Regions from separate parts of the Streptomyces sp. NPDC050560 genome, predicted to be linked through region 1. Evidence: riboswitches for the same ligand, from Rfam matches in the RefSeq annotation. Region 1 holds a riboswitch; the other holds the start of a gene.
What was found. Region 1 has a riboswitch for glycine ahead of gcvT (glycine cleavage system aminomethyltransferase GcvT). Riboswitches for the same ligand answer to the same signal wherever they lie in the genome.
Positions count from the first base shown of each region.

Region 2: linked by a shared signal. The riboswitch ahead of gcvP (aminomethyl-transferring glycine dehydrogenase) and the one ahead of gcvT (glycine cleavage system aminomethyltransferase GcvT) in region 1 are both predicted to bind glycine.

Region 1 is NZ_JBITGT010000017.1:107,105-122,028, reverse strand. Features, by position in the region: gene ACIBIW_RS31355 (NAD(P)H-dependent oxidoreductase) at 1-65, opposite strand, end outside; gene ACIBIW_RS31350 (helix-turn-helix domain-containing protein) at 196-1,140, shown strand; gene ACIBIW_RS31345 (thioesterase family protein) at 1,198-2,076, opposite strand; gene ACIBIW_RS31340 (ABC transporter ATP-binding protein) at 2,480-3,835, opposite strand; gene ACIBIW_RS31335 (ABC transporter ATP-binding protein) at 4,060-5,160, opposite strand; gene ACIBIW_RS31330 (ABC transporter permease) at 5,157-6,155, opposite strand; gene ACIBIW_RS31325 (ABC transporter substrate-binding protein) at 6,293-8,071, opposite strand; gene ACIBIW_RS31320 (ABC transporter permease) at 8,131-9,138, opposite strand; gene ACIBIW_RS31315 (enhanced serine sensitivity protein SseB C-terminal domain-containing protein) at 9,656-10,450, opposite strand; gene ACIBIW_RS31310 (enhanced serine sensitivity protein SseB C-terminal domain-containing protein) at 10,697-11,479, opposite strand; gene ACIBIW_RS31305 (AAA family ATPase) at 11,589-12,266, opposite strand; glycine riboswitch at 12,652-12,747, shown strand; gene gcvT (glycine cleavage system aminomethyltransferase GcvT) at 12,903-14,054, shown strand; gene gcvH (glycine cleavage system protein GcvH) at 14,199-14,579, shown strand; gene glyA (serine hydroxymethyltransferase) at 14,713-14,924, shown strand, end outside.
Region 2 is NZ_JBITGT010000028.1:34,846-49,769, forward strand. Features, by position in the region: gene ACIBIW_RS36405 (glutamate--cysteine ligase) at 1-1,036, opposite strand, end outside; gene ACIBIW_RS36410 (hypothetical protein) at 1,588-2,166, shown strand; gene ACIBIW_RS36415 (DUF5999 family protein) at 2,550-2,756, shown strand; gene gcvP (aminomethyl-transferring glycine dehydrogenase) at 2,824-5,709, opposite strand; glycine riboswitch at 5,879-5,974, opposite strand; gene ACIBIW_RS36425 (PRC-barrel domain-containing protein) at 6,088-6,465, shown strand; gene ACIBIW_RS36430 (DNA polymerase IV) at 6,494-7,888, opposite strand; gene ACIBIW_RS36435 (MerR family transcriptional regulator) at 7,953-8,582, opposite strand; gene ACIBIW_RS36440 (bifunctional nuclease family protein) at 8,775-9,248, opposite strand; gene ACIBIW_RS36445 (MerR family transcriptional regulator) at 9,356-10,096, opposite strand; gene ACIBIW_RS36450 (FHA domain-containing protein) at 10,116-10,994, opposite strand; gene ACIBIW_RS36455 (DUF881 domain-containing protein) at 11,143-12,207, opposite strand; gene ACIBIW_RS36460 (small basic family protein) at 12,213-12,545, opposite strand; gene ACIBIW_RS36465 (DUF881 domain-containing protein) at 12,542-13,471, opposite strand; gene ACIBIW_RS36470 (sugar phosphate nucleotidyltransferase) at 13,559-14,924, opposite strand, start outside.

The DNA of each region.
Region 1 (14,924 bases):
CGGGGCTCGGGGTGGGCGGTGACGACGAGGACGGTGCTGCGCGCCGGGGGCGTGGCTTCGTTCATGCGGCAACGCTCGCTCACGCGCGGGCGCGCAGCCAGTGCCCCCTTCTGCCGTGGGCACCGCGTTCCTGGTACTGCGAGGACCAGCCTCGGGGCCGGGGTGGCGCCGGTCGGCGGCCCGCATACTGGTCGCATGGACGGCGTGGGGAGCACGGAGCGCGTGGACGGTGCCGGGGCGGGGCCGGCCGGCGGCGCGGCGGGCCCTGGCGGCGACGCGGGGACGACCGGCGGCGGCGCGGGCCACGATGCCTCGCGCAGGGCCCTGGGAGGCTTTCTGCGGGCCCGCAGGGAGCGGGTCGCGCCGGAACACGTGGGGCTGAGCGGCGGGCGGCGCAGGCGGGTGCGGGGGCTGCGCAGGGAGGAGCTGGCGCAGCTCGCCGGGATCAGCGTGGACTACTACGTGCGCCTCGAACAGGGGCGTGCCACACAGCCGTCCGCCGAGGTGCTCGACGCGCTGGCCGGGGCGCTCGGCCTCGGCGCGACGGAGCGCGGGCACCTGGCGACGCTGGCCGCGCCCCGGCACTCCCCCGCGCCCCGGGTCCGCGTCGGCCCGCTGTTGCAGCGCATCCTGGACGCCGCAGCGCCCTTCCCCGCGTTCGCCTGCGACCACCGCCTCGACGTGGTGGCGTGGAACGCGCCCGCCACCGAACTCCTCGGCGGCCTCGGCGACCCGTCGCGCCGTGACCTCAACAACGCGCGCTATCTCTTCCTCGACCCCGCCGCGGAGGACGTCTTCCCCGACCGGGAGACGCGGGCGGCGGAGGCCGCGGGCCAGTTGCGGGTGTCGGCGGGGCGCTATCCGGACGACGCCGCGCTGAAGGCGCTGGTCGCCGAACTGTCCGTGCACAGCGAGCTGTTCCGTACGATCTGGGCCACCGGCGAGGTGCTGCGCTGCGCGGCAGGGCGCAAGAGGCTGCGGCACCCGGTGGCGGGGGTGCTCGAACTGGACTATCAGACGCTGGGAGTTCCGGCCGCGACCGGTGGGACGGGGCTTCAGATGCACGTGTTCAGCGCCGTCGAGGGCAGCGCGGAGGCGGCGGCGATCGAACGCCTCATGGCGGCGCCGCCCGTCACGTAGCGCCGGGCGGCATCGGACACGCACACGCGCGGGAGGCGGCCCCGGGGCGACGTGTGGTCAGCGCTCCATACGGGCCAGTTGCCTGGACTGCGCGACCAGGCGGTCGGCCGAGTCCCAGACCTCGGCGTCCTCCTCCAGGTAGCCGCCCGCGGGGTTGAGGGTGCGGATGGCGACCCGCAGCGGCCCGGGGACGGGGCGGGCCCGTACGTGCACGGTGAGTTCCACGGTGGGGACCCAGCCCTGGTGCCCGAGGTCGAAGGCGGTGGGCGGCAGGGTGTCGACGGCGAGCAGCAGCGAGAGCGGGTCGGGGGCGCGGCCGTCGGCGAGCGCCATCCAGGCGCGCGTCTCCGCGCGGCCCGAGGGGGCGCCGCGCACCCAGCCGAGGGTGGCGGGGTCGGCCTTGGCCCACAGCCGCTGCGCCATCGTCGACTCGAACGCGGCCCACTCCTCCGGCATGTCGTCGGGGCCCACGCACCGTTCGGGGGGCGGCAGGGTGGGCGGCTTGGCGAGGGTGCCGACGTCGGGGCCGAGGGCGTCGAGGTCGCCGTAGGAGGCGAGCAGCCTGATGCGCTCGACCTCGGCTCCGCCCTCGTCGTACTGGAGCAGCGAGGCGGTGCCGGTGGAGAGGGTGCGGCCCGCGCGGACCCGCTCCGTGCGGATCACGGCGGGTCCGGGGCGCGAGGCGGTCAGATAGTGCGCGGTGATGGTGAACGGGTCCCGGTGCGGCAGGGCGTCGCCGAGGGCGCGGGCGGCGACGGCGAGGAGGTAGCCGCCGTTGACCGCTCCCAACACCGACCAGTTGCCGGAGAGTTCGGCGCCGTACTCACCCGGGGAGCGTGGGGTGACGGCGGTGTCCCGGTCGAACTCGCTGTCGCCGATGGTGCCGCCCCGGGGTTCAGGACCCCCGGCGGCCCGCTGCGGTGCCGCGTCTGCCATGGCACGACCGTACCTCCCGCCGACTACTGAGCGGTAGCTTCATCGGTGCGGTGTGGATCACGCCCGGGGGCGCCGGGACGGCGCCGGGGCGGGGAGGTCGCGGGGGCGGGGCGCCGCGCGGGCGCCTGAAAAACACGCCTATGCGCGTACGCGCGCCTCATGGGCAAGTCGCCGCGACGTGGGGGCAGGACGTAGCCGGGGGGGAGGCGACGTAGCGCCGCCGCCGGGGGGACGTAGCGCCCCCCGAGCCAGTACGTAGCCCCAAGTCGCCCACCACGCGCGCACGCGCGCAACGCGCCCCTGCCCGCGCCTCGCGCCCCACGTACGCGTACGCCTTCACGCACGCGTACGCCGTAAACACCCCTGGGCGCCGCCCCGTTGCGGCGCCGCCCAGGGGGGCCTGTCACTCCTCGCCCGACGGCCCCGCAGCGCCCTTGCCCGCGCCGTCCCCCGAGGGCTCGGCGTCGTCCGCCGGGGACTCGGCGTCGGCCCGCGCGGGAGCCTCGGCCGACTCCGCAGCCGCGGCCTTTCCCGCGCCGTCGGGCTTTCCCGCAGCGTCGGCCTTCCCCGCGGCGTCGGGCTTTCCCGCGGCATCGGGCTCCCCCGCGGCGTCGGCCTCCCCCGGCGTCCCCGCCGGAGTCACGGCGGCCGGCTTCTCCGGGGCCGATGCCCCGACCGGCGACTCGTCCGCGCCGACCGTGACCAGTTCGACCGCCTCGACGGCCGCGGAGAGCAGCTCCGTGTCCTCGGGGGCCTGGTCGGGCGCGTTCTCCGGGTGGTGGCAGGCGACGACCTGGTGCGGGCGCAGTTCGAGCAGCGGGGGCTCCTGTGTGGTGCAGATCTTGGTCGCCTTCCAGCACCGGGTGTGGAAGCGGCAGCCGCTCGGCGGGGCGATCGGCGACGGCACGTCGCCCTTGAGCAGGATGCGCCCGCTGCGCGCGTTGCGGCGCCGCGGGTCGGGGATCGGCACGGCGGACAGCAGCGCCTTGGTGTACGGGTGCAGCGGCGTGTTGTAGAGGCTGCTGCGGTCGGCCAGCTCCACGATCTTGCCCAGGTACATCACCGCGATGCGGTCCGAGACGTGCCGTACCACCGACAGGTCGTGGGCGATGATCACGTAGGTGAGGCCGAGTTCGTCCTGGAGGTCGTCGAGGAGGTTGACGACCTGGGCCTGGATGGAGACGTCGAGCGCGGAGACCGGCTCGTCGGCGACCACCAGGCGGGGCTTGAGGGCGAGCGCGCGGGCGATGCCGATGCGCTGGCGCTGGCCGCCGGAGAACTCATGCGGATACCGGTTGTAGTGCTCGGGGTTGAGCCCCACGGTCTCCAGCAGCCGCTGCACCTCCTTCTTGATCCCGCCCTCGGGGGTGACCCCCTGGAGCCGGAACGGGGCGCCCACGATGGTGCCGATGGTATGCCGGGGGTTCAGCGACGAGTACGGGTCCTGGAAGATCATCTGGACGTCGCGGCGCAGCGGGCGCATGCCGCCGACCCCGAGGTGGGTGATGTCCGTGCCCTCGAACTCGACGCGGCCCGCGGTGGGTTCGAGCAGCCGGGTGATCAGCCGTCCCATGGTGGACTTGCCGCAGCCCGACTCGCCGACCACGCCCAGGGTCTCGCCCGCGCGCACCTCGAAGTCGATGCCGTCGACGGCCTTCACGGCGCCGACCTGGCGCTGCAACAGGCCCTTCCTGATGGGGAAGTGCTTCTGGAGCCCGGAGACCCGCAGCAGGGTCTCACCGTGCCCGGCGGCGCGCACCGCGCCCTCCGCCTTCCGGAGGCTCCCGGCCCGCCCCGCGCCCGCGGCGCCGACGTCCTTCCCGGCCCTGCCGGTCTTCCCTGTGTCCTGGGCGCCCTGGGCGCCCTGGGCGCCCTGGGCGCCCTGGGCGCCCTGAGGGCCCTGAGCGGTCTGGCTGTCAGCGGCCTGGCCGTCCTGGCTGTCCGGGGTGTCTGGGGTGTCTGGGGTGTTCTGGGTGTCGTCGCTCACAGCTTCGGCGCAATCTCTTCGGTCCAGATACGCTCCCGCTGCTCCTGCGTCAGGTGGCAGGCCGCCCAGTGCCTGCCGGTGATCTCCGTCAGCTCGGGCCGCACGGTGCGCGTGAGGTTGTCCTTCGGCAGGTCCGCGTAGGGGCAGCGCGGGTTGAAGGCGCAGCCGGACGGCACGTTGATCAGGGAGGGCGGGGAGCCCTTCACCGGCACGAGGCGGTCGGTCTGCTCCCGGTCGAGGCGCGGCATGGAGCCCAGCAGGCCCCAGGTGTAGGGGTGGCGCGGCTCGTAGAACACCTTCTCCGCGGGGCCGCGCTCCACGCAGCGCCCGCCGTACATCACGAGGATGTCGTCGGCCAGCTCCGCCACCACCCCGAGGTCGTGGGTGATGATGATGACCGCGGAGCCGAACTCCTTCTGGAGGTCCCTGATCAGGTCGAGGATCTGGGCCTGCACGGTGACGTCGAGGGCCGTCGTCGGCTCGTCGGCGATGAGCAGTTCGGGGTTGTTGACCAGCGACATCGCGATCATGACGCGCTGGCGCATGCCGCCGGAGAACTCGTGCGGATAGCTGTCGATCCGCCTGTCAGGCTGCGGGATGCCCACCCGGTCGAGCATCTCGATCGCGCGGCGGCGGGCGGTCTTCTTGTCGACGGTGTGGTGGACCTGGTACGCCTCCACGATCTGCTTGCCGACGGTGTAGTACGGGTGCAGTGCGGACAGCGGGTCCTGGAAGATCATGGCCATGTCCCGGCCGCGCATCCGGCGCACGTCGTCCTGGGGCGCGCTCAGCAGCTCCCTGCCGTCCAGCCAGATCTCGCCGGAGAGCTGCGGCTTGCGCTTGCCGTACTGCCCGATGCTGTGCAGGCCCATGATGCCGAGCGAGGTGACGGACTTGCCGGAGCCCGACTCGCCGACGATGCCGAGGGTGCGGCCCTTCTCCAACTGGAAGCTGAGGCCGTCGACGGACTTCACCAGGCCGTCGTCGGTGGGGAAGTGCACCTTGAGGTCGCGTACTTCGAGGAACGCGGAGGGGGCGGTGGAGGGGGACGGTACGGGCTCGCCCAGCGCCGCGCCGGTCTTGCTGAGGTCGGTCATGCGAGCCTCACTCGGGGGTCGATCACGGCGTACAGGATGTCCACGACGAGGTTGGCGAGGATCACCGCGATCGAGGTGATCATGACGACGCCGAGGATGACGGGCAGGTCGCGGTCGCTGATCGCCTTCAGCACCGCCTGGCCGAGGCCGGGGAGGCTGAACGCGGTCTCGGTGAGGATCGCGCCGCCGACGAGGGCGCCGAGGTCCATGCCGAGCATGGTCAGCAGGGGGGTCATGGTGGAGCGCATGGCGTGCTTGCCGATCACCACGCGCTCGCCGAGGCCCTTGGCGCGGGCCGTGCGGATGTAGTCCTCGCCGAGCACTTCGAGCATGGTGGCCCGGGTGATGCGCGCGTACATCGCGGCGTACAGGAACGCCAGGGTGATCCACGGCAGCAGCATGCCCTGGAACCAGCCGCCCGGGCTGTCGCCGAAGGAGTGGTAGCCGGAGTTGATCCACCCGAGCCCGTAGTCGAAGATCGCCAGCGACAGCATCGCGGTGAAGAAGATCGGCAGCGACACCCCGGAGAGCGCCACCACCATCGCGGAGCGGTCCCACAGGCTGCCGCGCCTGAGCGCGGACAGGACGCCGGCGGCGACGCCGAACAGCAGCCACAGGATGGCCGCGCCGACGGCCAGCGACACCGTCACCGGGAGGCGGTCGGTGAGCACGGGCCAGATCGCCTGCTCGTTCTTGAACGAGTAGCCGAAGCAGGGCGCGGCGCAGTGGGTGACGTCGCCGCCGCCCGAGTAGGTGCGGCCCGCGAAGATGCCCTTGAAGAACTCCAGGACCTGCGTCCAGATCGGGTCGTCGAGCTGGAGCTTCTCCCGGACGCCCTGGAGCGCCTCCGCGCTCGACGTCTTGCCGACGTACATGGTGGCGACGTCGACGCCCGTCCACTTCGGGATGAGGAAGAAGATGCCGAAGACCACCACGACGATGACCACGAGCATCACGACGACGGCCATCAGCCGCCTGAGGAGGAATGTGACCACGGCTTACGGCCCGTCGGCGCCCCGCGGGGCCCCGGGGCCCTCCCGGCCTGTGCCGGGAGGGCCCCGTGCCTTCCGCGTTCACGCCGCCTCGGCCTTCACCTGCCTTTCGTGCCGTATGGCGGGTGCGCCGGGCCGGTTTACTTGAGACCCAGGCTGATGAAGTCGTACTGACCCGAGTACGCGTTGGTCGTGTACACGTTGGTCAGCCGGTCCGAACGCCAGTTGATGGTCCGCTCGAAGGTGAAGGGGAGGTAGTACGCGCCCTCCATCACCTTGTGGTTGATGGACGTGGCGATCTCGGCCTTCTTCGCGTCGTCCTGCTCGCCGACGAACTGCGTGAAGGCGCTGTCGATCGTCTTGTCCTTGATCATGGCGTAGTTGTTGTTGCCGCTGTCGAGGATGTACTTGCTGCCCCACAGCGGCAGCCCGTAGCCCTGGACGGACGGGAAGTCCGGGCCCCAGCCCATGATGATGATGCCGTAGTTCTTCTGCTTGACGACCTTCGGGTTGCCGATGATGCCGGCCGTCTGCGAACCGTCGTACTGGTCGATGTCGGTCTTGATGCCGACCTTGGTCAGGGACGCCTGGAGGGACTCGGCGCTCGCCACCTCGACGGGGTTGTTGTTGCGGACCGCGATGGTGGTCTTGAAGCCGTTCGGCTTGCCGCACTCCTTCAGCTCGGCCTTGGCCTTGGCCACGTTGGGCTTGCCGTCGTTCTTGGCGAGGCCGAACGGGTCGTACTTCTGGCCCTCGGAGCCGGGGACCGCGGCGGGCAGCATGTTGGTGCCGATGTCACCGCCGGCCTCCGGGCCGCCGCGCGCCGTCTGGAGCGACTTGTGGTCGGCGCCGTAGATGGCCGCCATCCGGCAGTGGATGTTGTCGAACGGGGCCACCTCCTGCGGGAAGACCCCGTAGCGGATGTAGCCGAGGAGCGGGTTGTCCAGGTTGTTCTTGTGCTCCTTGAGGGCCTTGGCGCGGCCCTGCGGGGCGAGGCCCGTCTGGCCGAGGAACACGTCGTAGTTCCCGGAGATGAGCTGGTTGTCCATGTCGTCCGCGTTGCTGAAGATCTTGACGGTGATCTTGTCGGGCAGCGCCTTGCGGACCGGGTCGGACGACTGCTTCCAGTTCGGGTTGCGGACCAGCGTCATGTCCTTGTTGGGGCTGTACGACTGGAACTTGTACGGCCCGGACGAGAACGGGTGGAGCCCGTACTTGGACTTGGTGTCCTTGTCGGCGCGCACCGGGGCGGCCGGGGCCATCGACAGCATCTCCTCGAAGTCCGAGTTGGGCTTCGGGAGGTGGAAGACGATCGTCTTGGCGTCGGGCGTCTCGATGGCCTTCAGGCCGCCCTTGGATGTGTCCTTGTAGGGGCCCTTGTACTTGCCGTCCGGGTCCAGGGTGTCCTTGAGGTACACCGGGCCGCCGGAGAGCACGTCCTGCGCCCAGGAGCGCTCGATGCCGTACTTGACGTCCTCGGAGGTGATCGGCTTGCCGTCCTCCCAGGTGACGCCGGGCCTGAGGGTGTACGAGTAGGTCTTGCCGTCGGCGCTGACCTTCGCGAGCCCGGTGGCGAGGTCCGGGGTGAGGTCGGCGCCCGCCTTGCCCGGCTCGGTCTTGTTGCTGATCAGGGTGCGGGCGTAGTAGCGCTCGAAGTTCCAGGCGAACCCGTAGTAGGAGCGCGTGGGGTCCCAGGAGTCGGCGTCCTGGGTGGCGGCGTACTTCAGGACACCGCCCTTGTGCGACGAGGCGTTGGCGACCTTGTTGTTCGCGGCGTCGAACCCGGCGGCGCCGCCACCGCCGCTGCCATCGTTGTCACTGCCGCCACCGCCGCACGCCGCCGTCGCCAGCAGTGCAGCGAGCGCGGCGCCGAACGCCACGGCCTGTTTGCGCCGGCCTGAGGTGCGTTGGGTAGTCACGATGCTTCCTCCGGTGGGTTGTGCGGCCCGGCAGGGGCCCTGTGGGGTACGGCGGTGGGTCAGCGGGAGCCCTTCGGGTCGAGCGCGTCGCGCACGCCGTCGCCGAAGAGGTTGAACGCAAGAACGGTGACGAAGATCGCCAGACCTGGGACGATCATGTACATCGGGTCGGACTCGTAGTAGCTGAGCGCGGAGGACAGCATCTGCCCCCAGGAGGCGGTGGGCGGTTTCACGCCGACGCCCAGGAAGCTCAGGGCGGCCTCGGTGAGGATGTTGGTCGGGATCATCATCGTGCTGTAGACGATGATCGGCGCGACCAGGTTGGGCAGCAGTTCCTTGAAGAGGATGTAGCCACGGCCGGCGCCGAGGCTGCGGGCGGCGTCGACGTATTCGCGTTCGCGCAGCGAGAGCGTCTGTCCGCGCACCACGCGGCCGACGTAGGGCCAGCCGAAGAAGCCGATGACGAGGATCATCACGAACAGCCGGACGCCGGTGCCGCTCAGCCCGAGCAGGGAGTTGGGCATCACGGAGACCAGGGCGATGATGAAAAGGAGCTGCGGGAACGACAGCAGCATGTCCATGATCCGGCTGATCAGGGCGTCGAGCCAGCCGCCGAAGTAGCCGGCGAGGGTGCCGAGGACGGTGCCGAGGATGACGGCGACGACCGCCGAGAGGAAGCCCACCAGCAGGGATATCCGGGCGCCGTAGACGACGCGGGCGAACACGTCGCGGCCGCTCACCGGCTCCACGCCGAGGAGGTGGTCGCCGCTCATCCCGCCGAACGATCCGGTGGGGGTGGAGAACAGGGGGTCGATCAGGTCCTCGTGGTGCTCGTTGGGCGACTGCCCCGCGAGGTCCGCGATGAACGGCGCGAACACGGCCACGAGGATCAGGACGACGACGATGACGCCGCCGGTCAGGGCGAGCTTGTCGCGCTTCAGCCGCTCCCAGGCGATCCGGCCGAGCGAGCGGCCCTGCACCGCCTTCCCGGGTGGGACCGCCGCTGCCGCTTCGGCGGCCGCGTTCGGCGCCGCTTCCGCCGTCGGCTCGTGCAGTGGTGCCGTCATCGCGCCAGGGACCCCTCTCAACCGGCGGGTGGCCGATCCGCAGTTGCCGCAGTCGCCGCTGTGGCGGCCGTGGTTCCGTCGTGCTGTGGTGCTGTTCTGTGCCGGGGCGGGGTCATCTGTCCGCCCTTGCTGCGGGAGTCTTCATCGCGGTTGCGATCTGTTGCCAGACTTGACAGGGAAAGGATGCCCAACCGTGACCCTGTCAGGGATGTTGCGTTATCCGGACGCGACCGCACGGGAGCCGGACGGTGCCCCTTCCTCCCGTTTCGCTCCTTAGGGCGTGAATTCCCCATGGACCTGCGGAAACACCGCCGTTACACGACTTGATACAGCGGTCGGCCGCGCCGGACGCCCTTCCGACGGGCGAGACGGCGGGGGGCGCGGGGGGCGTCGGTGACCCGAGTGAGGGGAGGCGGTTGTTCCCGGAAAGGGCGTCATGCCCGTTACGGGGGTGAAGGTGTGCGGGTGTGAAGGATGGGGCGGTACGGGGCGTGAACGTACCTGCGGGGGGCGGCGGTCAGCCCGCGGGGGGCGGGTAGCCGTAACCGGCCGGGGCGTGGGCCGCGGGGGCGCCCTGGGGGGCCTCGCGGTGGTAGAAGGGCCGGGAGCGGGCGCGGAACCACATGGCGACCGGGTCGTGCGGGTCGGAGACCGCGACGGTCGACACGGAGAGCCCCTCGGGCACCGCGCCGATCGACTGCTGCATCATCGACCGCACGGAGGCCACGGCGGGGCCGCCGGTGTCGTACACGTCGAGCCCGATGGCGAGGTGCGGCTGGCCGAGGCTGGGCTGCACCCAGGCGCGGTGCAGCGCGCGCACGGCGGCGGTGCGGTGCGCCTGCTGGGTCAGCAGCGCGTAGAACTGCGGGATCTCGATGGACGGTTCGGCGATCCTGAGGGGCCCCGAGGGCGTGGTGTCGAGGCCGAGGGCGATCCTGCGCAGGTCGAGCCAGGGCACGCCGACTCCGCCGCCGGGGGCGTGGGGGTTGAGCCAGAGGCCGTAGTGGTCGGGGTAGAGGGTGCGGGCGATGTCGACACCGCCGATGACCTCGTACGAGCGGTTCCAGCCGCTGGCGGCCAGCTCCTGCGGGGACGTCATGCAGGGGGTGTAACCGAGGCCGTCCACCTCGATGTTGCCGTACTGGGCGTCGGGTGAGCCCGCCTGGCCGTGCCACAGCAGCATCCACACCTGCCCCGCGGCCGGGTCGGCGAGCGCCCGCAGCAGGGACTCGTAGGCGTCATAGCGTCCCGGGGTGACCTGGCGCAGCATGCGCTCGACCTGCCCGGCCGCTGCCGTGCCCGACGCACTCACCCTCTTGACCGCCCCTCCGTGCCGCGCCCCGTACGGCCGCCGCCGGTCGGCCGCCTCGATACGCACCGCGATGTCCTGCGTTGCCCTGCCTCGTGCCGCGCTGTACTGCCTTGTCCCGCGGCTTTTCTGCTGCTCTGTCCCGCGCTTCCCGGGCATCGGGGGGCGGCGGCGCCGTGCCGCTGCCCACCGACTGATGAAACCACCTTAATCGGCGCCGCTGACACCGGCACGGCGCGCGGGCCGGCATCACGGTGTGCCGGGTGTGGCGCGCGCGTAGAACGGCCGCACCTGGTCCCGCATCCAGTCGGTGACGGGGTCGCGTGCGACGTCGAGCAGGATCAGGTTGACCTCCCAGCGCACCGGCACCCGGCCGAGGGCGCGCCCGAGGGCGGCCATGGGCAGGTGGAGCGCCTCGTCCTCGAAGCGGTCGGTCTGGACGCCGACGAAGAGCTGGGTGGGGCCGCCCTCGACGCTCGCGAGGCAGCGGCGCGCGGTGGTGACGACCCCGGTGGCGGCGAACTCCTCGGCGGCCGCCGTGAGGAAGTCCAGGGGGTCGTCCTGCCAGTCCGGCGGGAAGAGCCTGACCCGGCCGCCGCCCGCGCCGTCCAGTTCCGTGCGGCCCGCGCGGCAGAGTTCGGCGACGGCGGGCGGGGGCAGCGGGATGCCGACGGCGCCGTCGGGGTTGAGCGCGATGCCGAGCTGCGGCGGCAGTCCGCGGGCGAACTCGACGGCGGGGGCGACGGTGCACGCCATGTGCCCGCCGACGACCTGGCGGTACTGCTGCTCGGAGCTGAACACCGGGACGTACGCCTGGCCCGCGATCTCCAGGGTGGGCAGGTCGAGATCGGGGTGGCCGGGGCTGCCGCCGTTGGGCAGGGGCACCCACACATGGCTGCGGGCCAGCACCTCGACGACGCGCGCGGCGGCCGAGGGTGCGCCGCCCGCCAGGGCGGCGGAGAGCACCTGCTCCAACTCGTTGACGGGCCAGGCGCCGTACGCGTACGGCGCGGACTCCACCGGTATGTCCATGTTCAACGCTTGCTCCACACCTGTGTCCTGTACTGCGGGACGCACCTTAACCCTTGCCGGGCGCGGTGTTGACGGCGTTCGAACAGGGGCGTGGTGCACGCGGGGCGCGTCAGCGGCGGAAGCCGAGCGTCCGTACGGTGTCGGCGGCGGTGCGGTCGAACAGCAGGACGCTCGCGCAGCCCGGTGGCGGCCCGGTGGCGGCGACGCGCTCCAGGAGGCGGGCGAAGGCCCTGCGGTGCGCGCCGAAGGCGTGGCGGGAGACGCGGCGCCCGCGCGCGTGCTGCCCCGCGAGGGCGGCGTCGGGCGCGACGTCGAGCAGCAGCAGGTGCAGGGCGCCGCCGCGGCGGCGCGCCGCGCACGCGAGGAGGGCGCGCACCCAGCGCCTGTTGCCGCAGTCGTGCACCACGAGCCCGCGCCCGGAGCGCAGGGCGCGCAGGAGGCGCGCGTAGTGCGCGAGGCGTACCAGGGGGCGGTAGAGGGCGTAGGGCAGGCTCGGGTGCACGCGGCGCGCGAAGCGTTCCCTGACGTCCTGGGAGTCGAGGCGGTGGGCGCCGTGGGCGCCGGTTGCCGCGGTGCCTGCGGTGGCCGTGGCGTCCATGACGCCCGTGGCGGTGCGTACGGTGCGGCGGATCAGGGTGGACTTGCCGCTGCCCGGCAGCCCCGAGACCACGACGAGGTCCCCCGCGTCGAACCACAGCTCCGCGGGGACGGCCCCGGGGCGGCCCCTGAGGTCCCACACGCCGGGCATGGCTGTCGTGGCGGCCGCGTCGGGCGCGGTGACGGACATGCCGGACATGGGGGTCGTGTCGGATGCCGGCACCGTGATCGGCCTCCCCCGTGCGGTCGTGTCAGGGCCCTGACCCGAGTGTAAAGAAACGGTAATGCCGCACAAGGGTGTCTCTGCTTATGGCCGGATCGCGTCGTCGGTACGGCCCGTGGCCGCCGTCCGGCGCCGGTCACACGCGCGCGGCCCCGCACGAGGCCGCCTCGCGCCCCCGGCCGCCCCGCCCCGCGGCGCCCTTCCCGCAGGGCTCCGTACCGCCCCCGTACCGCTCACGTACCGGCGCCCGCGCGGGTCGCGGACCCGTCGCGGCGCCCGGAGACGCACCACCGCCCGGGCGCCCGGCACGCGCGCGTGCCATGATGTGCGCGCAAACTCCATAACGGCCGCTTGAATCCGCGCGGGAGAGTTCCCGGCCACCGGCCGGGGCGCCGAAGGAGCAAGTTCCTCCCTTGAATCTCTCAGGCCCCGATACCGCGCGGGCGAGGCGCATCTGAAAAGCGGGCCGCCCACGGGCGGTCCCACCGAAGGTGCAAGCCGGGACGGCAGCAGTCCGCGCGTCGGACGCCCCCGGTGAAGCTCTCAGGTTCCGATGACAGATGGGGAGGAAGTCACCCGCCCGTCCTGCCCTGGAGCCAGCCGATGACCCATGCCCCGCGCGCCGCCGCGCCGCCAAAACAGCCGGGCGCCCCGCGCCGTACCGCCCTCGACGCCGTGCACCGCTCCCTCGGTGCCGTCATGACCGACTTCGCCGGATGGGACATGCCGCTGCGCTACGGCAGCGAGCGCGGGGAGCACAGCGCCGTCAGGACCGCGGCCGGGCTCTTCGACCTGTCCCACATGGGCGAGATCACCGTCACGGGCCCGGAGGCGGGCGCCGCGCTCGACCACGCCCTGGTGGGCGCCTTCGGCACCCTGCGCGCCGGACGGGCCCGCTACACCATGATCTGCCGCACGGACGGCGGCATCCTCGACGACCTGATCGTCTACCGGCTCGACGACACGACGTACCTGGTCGTCGCCAACGCCGCCAACGCACGCACGGTGCTCGACGCCCTCACGGAGCGCGCGGAAGGCTTCGACGCGCGCGTGCGCGACGACCGCGACGCGTACGCGCTCCTCGCGGTGCAGGGCCCGGCGTCCGCCGGCATCCTCGGCGGGCTCACGGACGCCGCGCTTGAGGGTCTGAAGTACTACGCGGGGCTGCCGGGCACGGTCGCCGGGGTGCCCGCGCTGATCGCGCGCACCGGGTACACGGGCGAGGACGGCTTCGAGCTGTTCGTCGCGCCCGAGCACGCCGAGGGCCTGTGGGCGGCGCTCACCGAGGCGGGCGCGGACGCGGGCCTCGTGCCGTGCGGGCTGGCCTGCCGTGACACGCTGCGGCTCGAAGCGGGCATGCCGCTGTACGGGCACGAGCTGTCCACGGAGCTGACCCCGTTCGACGCCGGGCTCGGCCGGATCGTGAAGTTCGGCAAGGAGGGCGGCTTCGTCGGCAAGGACGCCCTGGAGGAGGCGGCGCGGCGCGCCGAGTCCGCCCCGCCGCGGGTGCTCGTCGGGCTCGTCGCGCGGGGCCGCAGGGTGCCGCGGGCCGGGTACCGGGTGCTCGCCGACGGCGCGCCGGTCGGCGAGGTCACCTCGGGCGCCCCCTCCCCCACCCTCGGGGCGCCCATCGCCATGGCCTACGTGGACGCCGCGCACGCGGCCCCCGGCGCCCCCGGGATCGCCGTCGACATCCGGGGCGCGGCGGAGCCGTACGACCTCGTGGCGCTGCCGTTCTACCGGCGCGGGAGCTGAAGCGCGCGCCGGTTCCCCGGCGGCGCCGTGCCCCCGCAGAGGATGGCGGGGGCGCCGCCGCGCACCGTCCCACCGGGCGGGAGCCCCGTCCCACTGGGCAAGACCCCGTACTGAGCAGTCCCCCGCGTACAGGAGAATTCAGCCATGAGCAATCCCGAGCACCTTCGCTACAGCAAAGAGCATGAGTGGGTGACGCCCACCGCCGACGGCGTGGCCACGGTCGGTATCACCGAGTACGCCGCCAACTCCCTCGGCGACGTCGTCTTCGCCCAGCTCCCCGAGGTCGGCGCGGCCATCACCGCGGGCGACGCCTGCGGCGAGCTGGAGTCGACGAAGTCGGTCAGCGACCTCTACTCGCCGGTGAGCGGCGAGGTGACCGAGGTCAACGAGGACGTGGCGAACGACCCTTCGCTGGTGAACTCCGAGCCGTACGAGGGCGGCTGGCTGTTCAGGGTGCGTGTCGCCGGGGAGCCGGACGACCTGCTCACCGCCGCCGAGTACGGCGAGTTCTCGGCCTCCGAGTAGGCCCCCGCGCCGCCGCGCCCGCGGGCGGCCCGCGCTCCCCCGTGGAGCGCCGGGGCCGCCGCCGGTGCGCAGGCGCCCTCCGTGACCGTCCCGCGCGGCACGCCGCCGGGACCAGACTCCCCAGGGACCCGTGATGTCGCTTCTCAACACCCCGCTCCACCAGCTCGACCCGGACGTCGCCGCCGCCGTCGACGCCGAGCTGCGCCGCCAGCAGTCCACGCTGGAGATGATCGCCTCGGAGAACTTCGCGCCCGTCGGCGTCCTTGAGGCGCAGGGCTCCGTGCTCACCAACAAGTACGCGGAGGGCTACCCGGGCCGCCGCTACTACGGGGGCTGCGAGCACGT
Region 2 (14,924 bases), on a different contig from region 1:
TGGTGGGGCCCGCGGGCAGCACCCGGTTCTCCACCCTGAGGTGCGGGACGCCGTCGGTGACGCCGTAGACGGGCCGGTTCCAGCGGTAGACGGTGCCGTTGTGCAGAACCAGCTCCGACAGTTGCGGTACCTCGCCCTCCGCCAGGAGGCGTGCCGAATCCTCTTCGGCGCACAGGGGCAGAAGGGCGGGAAAGTAGCGTACGTTCTCCTCGAAGAGATCGTACGCGGAGCCGATCCAGCGCTCGCCGAACCAGGTGCGCGGGCGCACGCCCTGGGCCTTCAGCTCGGGCGGACGGGTGTCCACGGACTGCTGGAACAGGGGCGGGCGCGACTCGCGCCACAGCTCCCGGCCGAAGAGGAAGGGCGCGTTGGCGGCGACGGCGATCTGCGGCGCGGCGACCACCTGGGCGGCGTTCCAGGCGTCCGCGAACCGCTCGGGCCGCACCTGGAGATGGAGTTGGACGGAGGTGCAGGCGGCCTCGGGGGCAATGGAAGCGGACGTGGTGCTGAGCCGTTCCACACCGTCGATGTCCAGCGCGAAGTCCTCTCCGCGGGCGGCGACAATCTGCTCGTTGAGAAGCGCGAAGCGGTCGATGTCGGAGAGGTTCGCGGAAACCAGGTGTTGTCTGGCGAGAGTCGGAAGAATACCGATCATCACGATCCCGGCGTCGACCTCCTGAGCCTTCTCGTGGGCATGTGCGAGAGCCGCGTCAAGTTCCGCGGACAACTCTTCGAGAACGGCACCTTCAAAACGCCTCGGCGGGATATTGACTTCCAGGTTGAACATTCCCAGCTCGGTCTGGAAATCCATACCTGAGACCCGTTCGAGAACCTGCTCATTGAGCATCCGCGGCATACCGTCGGACCCCGCGAGATTCATCTCCATCTCCAGGCCCATCAGGTTCCGGGGCCCCTCGAAGCGGCCCTCGTCGAGCAGCCGGGCCAGCGCCGTCAGGCACTGCCCCAGCTTGTCGCGGAACCGCTGCCGATCGCGGCCGCTGATCGTGCCCTCGCCCGCGGAGACCTTCTCCCCCATCGCGGCACCCTCCTCGGTTTCCGGGGCTCCGCGCTTCGGCGGGAGCCGTCGTGGCTGCGTCGTGACAGGGAGGGTGCCCCGGACAATGTGTCCGTAACGCCACGGCGGGCACGTGGACCGAGTACGCTCATGGTGTCCTGGAGCACATTCACGGGGCCCATTCACGGGGCACAGGGGACGGGGCGGCGGCGGCAATGGCTCCGGGCAGGCGGGCGGTGCGGCACCAGAACGGCACATTCACGCCGCGTATGTGCCGGTAATCGCCGGTTAAATCGAGCCGTACAGGCGGTGCCAATTCCGACAGGTCAGGGCGTGCTTCCTCGCGCGCAATGAGGTGGCGTGCCCCATCATGGTGACCGAATAGTTTCTTGCCCGCAATACGGACGACCGCTAGCCGAAACGCGGCTAGAACGTATGTCGTATAAACTCCGCCCACGGGGCAGAGAGTTGGTGCTCGCGGACATCTCCGCCTTCCCGACCCCCGCCAGCCGACAGTGACGTCTGCACTTGCCCCGCTTCCTCATGCCTGTCGAATGAGAGGCGACCCCATCATGCCCCTGCATGCTCCCCCGGCTCCCGCCCCCGCCCTGCGCGGTGTCCTCGCGGCGCTCGGCTCCCCGTCCGCCGTACGAGAGGCGCGCATCCCGGCGCTGCGCTCCCCCCAGTCGCCACCCACCGCGGAGCTGCCACTGCCGGTGCATGTGATCGACCGTCCACCGGCCGAGGGTCCCCTCGCCCCGCGGCTCGCCGCCTGGCGCTTCGTGATCCGCTCGGCCGGGCGCCCGGTGGCCGCCGCCGACGCGGTGCCGACCCCCGACGGCTGGGTGTTCTCGCACTTCTTCGAGGGCCCGTACGCCGCCGCCACGGAGCGGGCGCTCGCCCAGGCCGAGACCCTGGCCGCCCCGTACCAGCCCAGGCTGCTCTCCGTCACCGGCCTCTACATGCTGACCCTGTGGCTGCACGGCGACCCGTCGGCCGACCCCGAGGCCGGGGAGCCGGCGCCGGACGATCTGCTGGTGCCGCTCGCGCCCGCGCCGCCCGGCATCGCCGCGCACCGCCCGCACCGGGCCGCCGAGCTGCTGCCCACGCTGACCGACCGGCTCGCCGCCGCGGCGCTGCTGACCGCGTGAGCGGAGCGCACCGCGCCTGGCACCCCTGCCCGAGGCGCCGTCCCGCACGGGGCGGCGCCTCCCGTGCGCCCGGCCACCACGGGCCACCGCCCCACCACGGCCCGCAGCCGCCACCCCCGCCGTGTCACACGGGGTGAGCTGGGCGCGACCCTGAGCGCCAGTGAACCGCACAGGTGTGTAACGCGTCTCCAACGAGTGAGACGCACTGTCGCGAAATACCTGCGGAGTCCGCTCCGCGGGGGTGAGACTGGACACACACAACTGAACGGCGGGGCTCAGGACCCCACCGATCCGACCACGGGGGAGCGGCCATGAACAGCCGCAGCACACAGACCGCACCATCGACCGACACCGACGTCACGACAGAGCGAAAGATCCCCGACATGTGCCAGCACCAACCACCGTGTCCGACCGCGGACTCAGCCGACCGGGAGGCCGCCCACCTGGTGGCGCACCACCCGGAGCAGGGCTGGAGCCTGCTGTGCAACGGCGTCCTCCTCTTCGAGGACACCGGTGAACTGCTGCCGGACGGCAAGGTCATCGCTCCGCACCGCCCCCTGGGCACCTCCAGGGTGATCACCGCCGCCTAGCGCCACGCCCCACGCGCCACCAGGGCCGGTCCCGTGTTTGCGGACCGGCCCCTTTTCGCGTCCCGGGTCAGTCGTCGTACGCCTCGGGCGGCGGGCAGGCGCACACCAGGTTGCGGTCCCCGTACGCCTGGTCGATGCGGCGCACCGGCGGCCAGTACTTGTCCGCCGCGTGCACCCCGGTCGGGAACACGGCCGTCTCGCGCCCGTACGGGTGGTCCCAGTCGCCCGCGAGGACGGCGGCGGTGTGCGGGGCGTTGCGCAGCGGGTTGTCCTCGCGGGGCCACTCCCCCGCCGCGACCTTCTCGATCTCGGCCCGGATCGCGATCATCGCCGCGCAGAAGCGGTCGATCTCCGTAAGATCCTCGCTCTCGGTGGGCTCGATCATGAGCGTTCCGGCGACGGGGAACGACATCGTGGGCGCGTGGAAGCCGTAGTCCACGAGCCGCTTGGCGACGTCGTCGACGCTGACCCCGGTGGCCTTGGTCAGCGGGCGCAGGTCGATCACGCACTCGTGCGCCACGAGGCCGCCGGGCCCCGTGTAGAGCACGGGGAAGTGGGGTTCGAGCCGCCTGGCGATGTAGTTGGCGCTCAGGACCGCGACCTGGGTGGCGCGCCGCAGCCCCTCGCCGCCCATCAGCCGTACGAACGCCCAGGAGATCGGGAGGATACCGGCCGAGCCCCAGGGCGCGGCGGCCACGGGGCCCGGGCCGGTCTCGGGGCCCGCGAGCGGCTGGAGCGGGTGGCCGGGGAGGTAGGGGGCCAGGTGCTCGCGCACCGCGACGGGGCCGACGCCGGGACCGCCGCCGCCGTGCGGGATGCAGAACGTCTTGTGCAGGTTGAGGTGCGAGACGTCCCCGCCGAACCTGCCGGGCCTGGCGAGCCCCATCAGCGCGTTCAGATTGGCCCCGTCCACGTAGACCTGGCCGCCCGCGTCGTGCACGGCGGCGCAGATCTCGGACACGTGCTCCTCGAACACGCCGTGCGTCGACGGGTACGTGATCATGAGCACCGCGAGCCTGTCACGGTGCTGCTCGATCTTGGCCCGCAGGTCGTCGGCGTCGATCTCGCCGTCGCCCGCGGTCTTCACCACGACCACCCGCATCCCGGCGAGCACCGCGCTCGCCGCGTTGGTGCCGTGCGCGGAGGACGGGATCAGGCAGACGGTGCGGCCGGCCTCGCCACGCGCCCTGTGGTAGCCGCGTACCGCGAGGAGCCCCGCAAGCTCGCCCTGGGAGCCGGCGTTGGGCTGGAGCGAGACACGGTCGTAGCCGGTGATCGCGGCGAGCCAGCCGGACAGCTCCCCGATGAGGGACAGATAGCCCTGGGCCTGCTCGCTGGGCGCGAAGGGGTGCAGCGCCCCGAACTCGGGCCAGGTCACGGGCTCCATCTCGGTGGTGGAGTTGAGCTTCATGGTGCAGGAGCCCAGCGGGATCATGCCGCGGTCCAGGGCGTAGTCCCGGTCCCCGAGGCGGCGCAGGTAGCGCAGCATCGAGGTCTCGGAGCGGTGCTCGTGGAAGACCGGGTGGGTGAGGTAGGCGTCGGTGCGCAGCAGCCCGGCCGGGAGCGCGTCGTCGGTGTCCTCGTCGAGCGCGGCGACCTCCGCCTCGACGCCGAACGCGCTCCACACCGTGCCGAGATGGTCCCTCGTGGTGGTCTCGTCGCAGGCGATGCCGACGTGGTCGGCGTCGGTCAGCCGCAGGTTGACCCCGCCGCCGCGGGCCGCCGCGACGACCTCCGCGGCGCGCCCGGGCACCCGGGCGGTCACCGTGTCGAAGAACGTCCCGTGGGTCACCTCCACGCCCCCGGCGCGCAGCCCCGCCGCGAGCAGCGTCGCGTACCTGTGGGTCCTGGCGGCGATGGCCCGCAGCCCCTCGGGGCCGTGGTAGACGGCGTACATCCCGGCCATCACGGCGAGCAGCACCTGGGCGGTGCAGATGTTGCTGGTGGCCTTCTCCCGGCGGATGTGCTGCTCCCTGGTCTGGAGCGCGAGCCGGTAGGCACGGTTGCCGTCGGCGTCCTGGGAGACCCCGACGAGACGTCCCGGCAGGCTGCGGGCGAAGTCCTCGCGTACGGACATGTAGCCCGCGTGCGGGCCGCCGAAGCCCATGGGGACGCCGAAGCGCTGGGTGGTGCCGACGGCGATGTCGGCGCCGAGCTGTCCCGGCGGGGTGAGCAGGGCGAGGGCGAGCAGGTCGGCGGCGACGGTCACCACGGCGCCCAGCTCGTGCGCCCGCTCGACCAGCGGCCGCAGGTCGCGTACGGCGCCCGAGGCGCCCGGGTACTGGAGCAGCACGCCGGTCACGCCGCGCTCGGCGACGGCGTCGGGCACCCCGTCGGCGAGGTCCGCCACGACGATCTCCACACCGGAGGGCTCCGCCCTGGTCCTGAGCACGGCGAGGGTCTGCGGCAGGGTGTCGGCGTCGACGAGGAAGACGCCGTCCTTGACCTTGCCGACCCGCCGGGAGAGCGCCATGGCCTCGGCGGCGGCCGTGCCCTCGTCGAGGAGGGAGGCGCCGGCCGTGGGCAGCCCGGTCAGGTCGGCGACCGTGGTCTGGAAGTTCAGCAGCGCTTCGAGGCGGCCCTGCGATATCTCCGGCTGGTAGGGCGTGTACGCGGTGTACCAGGCGGGGTTCTCCAGCACATTGCGGAGGATGACCGGCGGGGTGAAGGTGCCGTAGTAGCCGAGGCCGATCATGGAGTCGAGGACGGTGTTGCGCTCGGCGAGGCCCCGCAGGCTCGCCAGCACCTCCGCCTCGCTGCCCGCCTCGGGCAGCGGCAGCCGCTCGGTGCTCCTGATCACCTCGGGCACGGCGGCGTCCGTCAGCTCGTCGAGGGAGCCGTAGCCGACGTGCGCCAGCATCTTGGCGAGTTCCTGGGGCCCCGGACCGATGTGCCGCCGCTCGAAGGGGGCGGCGCGCTCAAGACGGGACAGCGGCGTGCGGTGGGCGTTCATGGCGGGGGCCTCCTGGTCTGCTGCGACCTGTGAGGGCACGGGGTGCCCGGACGGCCTCCCCCTCTGTCATACGACCTGAGAGCTTCACCGGCACGCCCTGGGGACGCCCGGCTTGCACCGTCGGTGAGAGCGGAAGACCGACCATGCCCGCTCTGCTTTCCAGAGTGGCCTCACCCGCGCGGTACGTGAGCCTGAGAGATTCCGGGGAGGATTTGCTCCTTCGGCGCCTCCGGCGGCCGCCGGAGGACTCTCCCGCTCGGGTTCTGCGGCCATCAGCAAGCCTACCAGCGGCCCCGCGGTCGGCACTCGGCTGGCCGACACCCCGTTCGTACCCTTTCGTAGGGGTGACGGATGGTTCTTCGGCAGTCGGGAGACAGCGTGCAGACGGATGTGAACCCGCGCCACCTGATCGGCCGCAAAGCGTTCGATCGCACCGGTTCGAAGATCGGGACCATCGACGAGGTCTATCTCGACGATGCCACCGGCTCACCCGAATGGGCGGCCATAAGGACGGGATTCTTCACCCGGGACGCCTTCGTGCCGCTGGAGCAGAGCAGGCTGGTGGGCGGGGTGCTGCGGGTGCCCTTCGACCGCTCCCTGATCCGGCACGCGCCGGACCTCGGGGTCGGACGCCACCTCTCCCCCGCCCAGGAGCTACAGCTCTGCCACCACTACGGGATCATGGTGGAGGGGGTGCGCGAGACCTGGCCCCCGGACCGCGACTTCGGGCACATCGCGGGCGAGGAACGGGACTGAGTCCGGGGCGCGGCGGCACCCGGTGCCGTCAGCCGGCGGTCTCCGGGCCCGGCGCGTCCTTCGGGGCCCGCGCCCCGTCGGGCACGAGCGGCAGCGGCCCGGCGGCCGTGAGGTCGGGGTCGTCGGCGGCGAAGGTGCGGACCCGGCCGGGGGCCGAGCCCGGGGTCTCGAAGCGCACGGTGACCCGGCCGAGGCCGCTGCCCTGCACCCAGCCGGGGCCGTGCCGCGCGTGCCGCACGTCGTGCCCGGCGAGCCAGCGCCTCGGCACCGGCGTGTCGTCCTGTTTCTCGGGCGCCTCGGGGCGCTCCCCGGTGTCCTCGGGCTCGGGGTGCGGCTCCTCCGCGGTGCCCGAAGCGGCCTGTGCGAACAGGTCCTCCTGGGTGAACCCGGCGAGTCCCGTGACGCCGACGCCGAGCAGCCGCACCCCGCCGGTGGTGTCCACGGACTCCAGCAGCCGCGCGGCCGCCTCCCGCACCACCGCGGGGTCGTCGGTGGGGCCGCGCAGCGTCTCCGAGCGGGTGAGCGTGGAGAAGTCGTAGCGGCGGACCTTCAGCACCACCGTGCGCCCCGAGCGCCCCGCCTCGCGCAGCCGCCGCACACAGCGGTCGGCGAGCCGCTGCACCTCGCCGCGCACCCGTACCCGGTCGTGGATGTCGGTGTCGTAGGTGTCCTCGACGGAGACGGACTTGGTGTCGCGCTCGGCGACGACGGGCCGCTCGTCCCTGGCCAGCGCCATCGCGTAGAGCCCCGCGCCGTGCGCCTTGCCGAGCAGCCGCACCAGCTCGTCCTTTCCGGCGTCCGCGATCTCCTGGACGGTGGTGATCCCGGCCCGCCGCAGATGGTCGCCGGTGGCGGGGCCGACGCCCGGCAGGGTGCGCACCGGGAGCGGTCCCAGCAGCTCGCGCTCGCTGCCCGCGTCAATGAGCACCAGGCCGTCGGGCTTGGCGCGCTCGGAGGCGATCTTGGCGAGCATCTTGGAGACGGCGAGCCCGACGGAGCCGCTGAGGCCGGTGACGGCCCTGATGTCGGCGCGCAGCCGTTCGCCGATGGCGCGGGCCGACGCGGCGTCGTCCGCGGCCCCCGACGCCTCCAGGTCGACGAAAGCCTCGTCCAGGCTGAGCGGTTCGACCAGCGGGGACAGGTTCCGCAGCAGGCCCATGACCTGCTCGCTGATGTCGCGGTAGAGCCCGAAGCGGGGCACGAGGTACGCGGCGTGTGGTGCGAGGCGCCTCGCCTGCCCCATGGGCATCGCGGAGTGCACCCCGAACCTGCGGGCCTCGTAGGAGGCGGTGGCGACGACGCCCCGGGGCCCGAGGCCGCCCACGATCACGGCCTTGCCGCGCAGGCTCGGCTTGGCCGCCTGCTCCGCCGAGGCGTAGAAGGCATCCATGTCGAGATGCATGATGGTGGGCTCGCGTCGCACGCCTCAGATGCTGCCGTATGCCACTGACATCGCGCCCGCCCGCCGCGCGAACGGGCGGGGGCGGTCAGACGGCGCGGTTGCGGCGGCGGGCCAGCTCGTCGGTGGGATGGCGGCCGACGAGGGTCTCACCGGTGTCGACCCGCTCGCCGTGGAGCTGGGAGAGGGCGGTCTGCACGTCGTGCCAGACGACCCCGACGGCGATGCCGAAGATGCCCTGGCCGCCCTGGAGGAGCTGGTGGACCTCGCCGGGCGAGGAGCACTCGTAGACCGTGGCGCCGTCGCTCATCAGCGTCATGCGTTCCAGGTCGGCGAGGGAGCGGCCGCGCAGATGGCGGACGGCGGTCCTGATGTTCTGCAAGGAGACGCCGGTGTCCAGGAAGCGCTTCACGATCTTCAGCACGACGACGTCGCGGAAGCTGTAGAGGCGCTGGGTGCCCGAGCCGTAGGCGGGCCTGACGCTGGGCTCGACCAGGCCGGTGCGCGCCCAGTAGTCGAGCTGCCGGTAGGTGATGCCCGCTGCCGCGCACGCCGCGGGGCCCCGATAACCAATCTGTTCCGCCCCCGGCCCGCCGTCGGCCGTGACCACGGCCGGGTGCGAGGATGGGGCGGCCGATGGGCCGTGTAGCGGGTACGGACCGCTCTCCACCGGACTGGGTCCGGCTCCCCCCGCCGTACCGTCGCCGCTGCTTCTCACGCCGACCTCCGTCCTTGACCTGCCTTGTCGACGGTAGGCAGTCACCAGGGGTGCGTCAACGATCGCCACACTCGGCACGCCGAGTGATAATCACCCTGCGGGTGGTTTTCCGCGCCCGTCGCCGGGGAAAGGCTAGCCGAATATGCCGGGCGAGACCGACTCAGGGCGGCCAGGACCGCCCGGACGGACGCGTTATTGGCTGTTGGTCCCGAAGTCCTCCGGCGAAATCTGGTCGAGGAACTCGCGGAACTTCTCCACCTCGTCCTCCTGCTCGTCCGGGATGGCGATTCCGGCGTCCTCAAGGACTCCGTCGCTGCCGTAGATCGGGGCGCCGATGCGCAGCGCCAGCGCTATCGCGTCGGAGGGGCGTGCGCTCACCTCGACCCCGCTGGCGAAGACCAGCTCGGCGTAGAAGATCCCCTCGCGCATCTCGGTGATGCGCACCTCGGTCAGCTCCTGGCCCACGGCTTCGAGCACGTCCTTGAACAGGTCGTGCGTCAGCGGTCTCGCCGGAGCCATGCCCTGCTGTGCGAAGGCGATGGCGGTCGCCTCCCCGGGGCCGATCCAGATGGGGAGGTAGCGATCGCCTCCCACTTCCCGCAGGAGCACGATCGGCTGGTTGGAGGGCATTTCGACCCGGACACCTACGACGTCGAGCTCGTTCACACAGCAACCCTAGGCCGTGCCCGGCACCTTTGGGTAGTCGGGCACCCGGCACACCGGCGATTCCCCGGTCGATATCCCGGCTTCCCGGGCGCGCGCGGGCGGGTGTGTCACGGCAGCCTGAGGCCGAGGGCGGCGCCCACGAGGGCGCTGTGCAACTGCTCCGTGAGGCCCGCGATCTCCCGGGCCGTGTCCTCCGCGTGCGCCCTGGTCTGCGGGTTCCGGTGCCGCCGCAGCGGCGCCACGACCTGTTCGACGAGGCCGGCCTCCCGCTCGGCGGACGCCTTGAGGGCGCGCAGGTGCCGGGCCTCGATGCCGAACCTGGCCAGTTCGGCCACCAGCTCGGCGACTTTCACCGATCCGGCGTCGTACTCCCCCTCGGCCACCGGTGTGACGAGGCCGTAGGACTCCCACTCGGCGAGCTGGGCGCCGTCGGCCCCCGCGGTGGTCAGCAGCTCCGCCCGGCCGACCCGGGCGGGCGGCGGCTCGGGCGCTTCGGCGGCGGGCGGCCCCGCTTCCTGCTGCTCCGCCGTGCCGCCCGGGGCCGCGGGAAGCGGCTCGCCGCGCTCCAGGGCGTCCAGGTGCTCGCGGATGACCTTCAGCGGCAGGTAGTGGTCCCGCTGCATCCGCAGGACCCGCGCGAGCCGCTCCACGTCGGCGGGCCGGAACTTCCGGTACCCCGAGGGGGTGCGCTCGGGCTCGACAAGGCCCTCGGACTCCAGGAACCTGATCTTGGAGATGGTGACCTCGGGGAACTCCGTGCGCAGGACGTTCAGCACGGCGCCGATGCTCATCGGGCGCCCGTCCGCCGCGGCGGCGCCGTCGCCGGCGCCGCCCGATGTTCGCAGCATCCGCCTCTTCCCTGTCGGGTCAGTGCTGGCTGGCGTAGAAGACCAGCCGGTACTTGCCGATCTGGACCTCGTCACCGCCCGCGAGTGCGACCGAGTCGATCCGCTCGCGGTTGACGTACGTGCCGTTCAGGCTGCCGACGTCGGCGACGCTGAACGCGCCGTCGGGGCCGCGCCTGAACTCCACGTGCCGCCGCGACACCGTCACGTCGTCGAGGAAGATGTCGCTCTGCGGGTGGCGGCCCGCGGTCGTCAGCTCCCCGTCGAGCAGGAAGCGGCTGCCCGAGTTCGGCCCGCGGCGCACCACCAGGAGCGCGGAGCCCAGCGGCAGCGCGTCCACCGCTGCCTGCGCCTCCGGGGAGAGCGCCGGGATCTGGGTCTGCCCGGTGGCCTCGGCGTCGTACGCCTCAAGGCCGGAGATGGAGATCGTGGACGTGGTCTCCGACGGGCGCTCGCTCGTGGCGCCCGCCCTCAGGGGCGCGCCGCAGTTCGAGCAGAAACGGCTGGCTTCCGCGTTGCGGTTGCCGCACCTCGTACACACCAGGGACGACATCGAGGGGTCCTCCTGCCGTGGCTGCCCACCAGGGGCTTGGGACGCATACGGATCGGGTGCGAACCCTCCACCTCCACTTGAGGTTGAAGGTTCCTGGAAACCTATGCGTCCCTGCACGGCAGGGTCAACAGCGGGCGCGCCCCGCCCGCCCGAATTGTCTCCGCCTGGAGCAGCGACCTCGTCGCGGAACAGCGGCCGCTCGGCCTCCTGCCCCTCGGGCTCTCCGTAGCGCGCGGCACGGTGTCTGGCGGAGCCACCACCGCCGTCGCGGGTGCTCTTGCCGAACAATTTCGAAAACAACTTCACGGGCGATTCCCCTTGACCGAAACAGACCCGCCCGTGGGGCAGGACGAACCCTCATTGCACACACCGGCTGATCCGGACATCCTCACAACGTCCGTACCTGCCAGACAGTTTCCACCACGCACCGTTTCTCCCGTGCGTCGACCCCCCGCATCCTCATGCCCCCGGGCCGCACCCTCCATGCACCTTCTCTTCACCGTGAGGACGACCGAGCGTAGCCAGGGCGCTTCGCCGGTCGCAAGGCGTCCACAACCACCTTCTCCTCGCGTTGCACGTCAACGGTGGCCTGCTCTTTCTCCAGGCTCTGGACCACGCCGCCCGGGATGTTGAGGGCGGGCTCCAGATCCTCCGGCTTGCCGATGACCTTGATGTGGTACGGGCGCCCGACCTCGTGCTCGTCCACGGCGACCCCGCCGCCGTCGGCGTCCGTGAGATAGGTACTGGCCACCACCCGCACGTCGTTGATCTGGATCGCCTCCGCCCCCGCGGCCCGCAGCTCCTGGACCGTGTCAAGCAGGGTATCCGCCCCGATCCGCCCCTTGGCGTCGTCGATGGTGAGCGTGATCCCCGGGCCCTCGGCGCCGACGTTACCCGCGAGCACGCCCAGTTCGCGTTCCTTCTCCTGGGTCTGTTTGCGGGCCTCCTCGGCCTGGTCGGAGCTGTTCTCCAGCTCCGTGCGCTGGTCCTCCAGGTTCTGCTTCTCGTCTTCGAGCCGCTGGGTGCGGCCGTCGACCTCGTCGAGGATGCGCACCAGGTCCTCCTGACGCGCGCCGCGCAGGGGGCTGGTGTCGCTGGTGGAGGCGACCTGGATGGCGAGCCCGAAGCCGAGCCCGCACAGCAGCAGCGCCACGATGAGCTGTGCCCTGCTGATCCGGGGCGGCCAGAGCGCCTGGAGCAGCCGTTGTCTGCCGCCTCCGCCGTCCGGCGCGGCGCGCCGCTCCTCGGCCGGGGTCTCGTCCGTCTCGTCCCCCGACGGCGCGACCTCGACCTCGGCGGGCAATTCCCTGCGCAGGTGGTGGCCGGTGTGCGGTACGGCGCCCGTCCCGGTGGCGCCGGCGGGCCGGGGGCGCCGCGGGGCGCCCTCGCCCTCGGGGTGCGCCGCCGCGGCGTGGTGCGGGGAATGCGGGTGCCTGCGGCCGATGGGGTGGCGCGGGCCCGCGGAGTGCTTGGGGTCGGACGTGTGCTTCGGTTCGGGCTCGGGGCGCTGCCCGGCCCCCTCGTCCGGCTCGGGCGGGTCGCTCGGCTGCCTCGGGTCCATCGGCGTCACGCCCGGAAGACGTGGCGCCTGATGGCGGCCGCGTTGGAGAAGATGCGGATGCCGAGGACCACCACGACGCCGGTGGAGAGCTGGGCGCCGACGCCGAGCTTGTCGCCGAGGAACACGATGAGCGCCGCCACCACCACGTTCGACAGGAAGGACACGACGAACACCTTGTCGTCGAAGATCCCGTCCAGCATGGCCCGCAGGCCGCCGAAGACGGCGTCGAGCGCCGCGACGACGGCGATCGGGAGGTACGGCTCGACCACGGCCGGGACTTCGGGACGGACGAGCAGTCCGACCACGACTCCCACGACGAGGCCCAGTACGGCGATCACGATGTGCCCTTCTGCGATGGCGGGGTGGCCGCGCGGGGTCGCGCGGTGCGGACGATGACGCTCGGCGCCGCGGGCAGCTTCAGGTCGCTCTGGACCGTGGTGCCGGTGCGGATGCCGAAGTCCTTTTCGAGGGTGTGGAGGTAGATGCCGTCCGCGCTGTTCTGGAACGCTTCGGCCAGCTTCTTCCCGTCCCCCACCGCGAGCACCGTGTACGGCGGCACCAGCGGCCTGTTGTCGACGAGTATGGCGTCGCCCGCGGCGCGGATCGCCGACAGGGCGGTGAGCCGCTGGCCGTTGATCGAGACGGCCTCCGCGCCCGACTGCCACAGGCCGTTCACGACCCGCTGCATATCGCGGTCGCGTACCCGGCCGGTGTCGGAGAAGTCGTCGCTCTCGCGTGGACCGCCGTCACTGCTCTGGGCCGATTTCGCGTCGTCCACAACGAGTCTGACGCCGGGACCGTGCACGGGGGTTGCTCCGGAGAGCAGTCCGACCAGGCTGTCCGTGCCGTTCGAGGCGCCACCGGCCGTCTTCAGCGCCTCGCGCTGGCGGTCCGTCACATCGTCCCTGAGGTCGTCGACGCGGGACTCCAGCTCGTCAGCGGCGTCCGTCTCACTGTCGATGCGGTCGATCAGCTCCTGGCGCTCCTTGGCGACGGCGGGGGCGGCGACCCTGGTCTGGGCGGCGCCGACGGTGACCACGACGGCGGCCAGTACGAGGCCGGCGGCCAGCCACAGCTTCGCCGACACGGTGCGCGGCAGCGGCCTGCCCTCCTCGACGGCGGCGCGTCTGCGCGCGGCGGCCTCGGCGTAGCCCTCGTCGAGGCTGTGGTCCATGACGTTGGTGATCAGCGACATGGACGCGTCGAGGCGTGAACGGGCGGGCGCCGTACTCCGAACGGGGGGCGGCTGTGGCATGCCGCACATATTCGCACGTCGGGGGCGCATCCTCCGAATGGCCCCCCGTGCCACCCGGCGGCCCTCGGGAGAGGGCCGCCGCTGCGGGCCGCGGGATCAGTTGCCCGCGCTGTCGACGACCGCCGACCACTCCTCAAGCAGTTGTTGCGCGGAGGCGTCGTCGGGGCCCTCGGCCCACAGGTGGGTGGCCGCCTCCGCCGGGTCGGGCAGCACCATGACCCAGCGCCCGTCGGTCTCCACGACCCGTACGCCGTCTGTGGTGTCCACCGACCTGTCGCCCGCGGCCTCCACGATCCGCCGCATCACGAGGCCCTTGACCGCCCAGGGGGTCGCCATGCTGCGGCGCAGCACGTGGGCGCGCGGGATGCGGGCGTCGATCTGGCTGAGGGTGAGCTGGGTGCGCGCGACGAGCCCGATGAGCCGTACGAACGCCGCCGTGCCATCGAAGACGCTGCTGAACTCGGGGACGATGAACGCGCCCCTGCCGTCGCCGCCGAAGATCGTGGCGTCGTCCCTGCCGACCCGGGTGAGGTCGTCGGGCGAGGTGGTCGTCCACTCGACCTGGGTGCCGTGGTACGCGGCGACCTGCTCGGCGATACGGGTGGTGCTCACCGGCAGCGCGACCCGGCCGCTGCGGCGTTCCGCGGCGACGAGGTCGAGCATGACGAGCAGGGCGCGGTCGTCCTCGATGATGCGGCCCTTCTCGTCGACCAGCGAGAGCCGCTCCCCCACGGGGTCGAACCGGACGCCGAAGGCAGCGCGCGCGGAGGACACGATCTCGCCGAGCCGTACGAGCCCGGAGCGGCGGCTGTCTGGGGTCTCGGTGGGCCGGGACTCGTCGAGTCCCGGGTTGATCGTCAGGGAGTCCACGCCGAGCTTTCCGAGGAGGCTGGGCAGGACGAGTCCCGCGCTGCCGTTGGAGGCGTCGACGACGACCTTGAGGCCGGACTCCGCGACGCCGGTGATGTCGACGTTGCGCATCAGGGAGCCGGTGTAGGAGTCGAAGATGCTGGACGGGAACGTGAGGTCCCCTATCTCGCCGGGGAAGGCGCGCCGGTACTCCTGGCGGGCGTAGACGCGGTCGAGCTTGCGCTGGCTGCCCTGGGAGAGGTCGGCGCCGCGGCCGTCGAAGAACATGATGTCGACGGAGTCGGGCACCCCGGGGGACGTCCTGATCATGATGCCGCCCGCGCTGCCGCGCGCGGTCTGCTGCCTGGCCACGGGCAGCGGTACGTTCTCCAGGTCGCGCACGTCGATGGCGCTGGCCTGGAGCGCGGAGATCACGGCCCGTTTGAGCGCCCTCGCGCCTCGGGAGTGGTCGCGGGCGGTGGTGACCGTGGAGCCCTTCTTCAGGGTGGTCGCATAGGCGCCCGCGAGGCGTACGGCGAGTTCGGGTGTGATCTCGACGTTGAGGATGCCGGAGACGCCGCGGGCGCCGAACAGGTTGGCCTGGCCGCGGGAC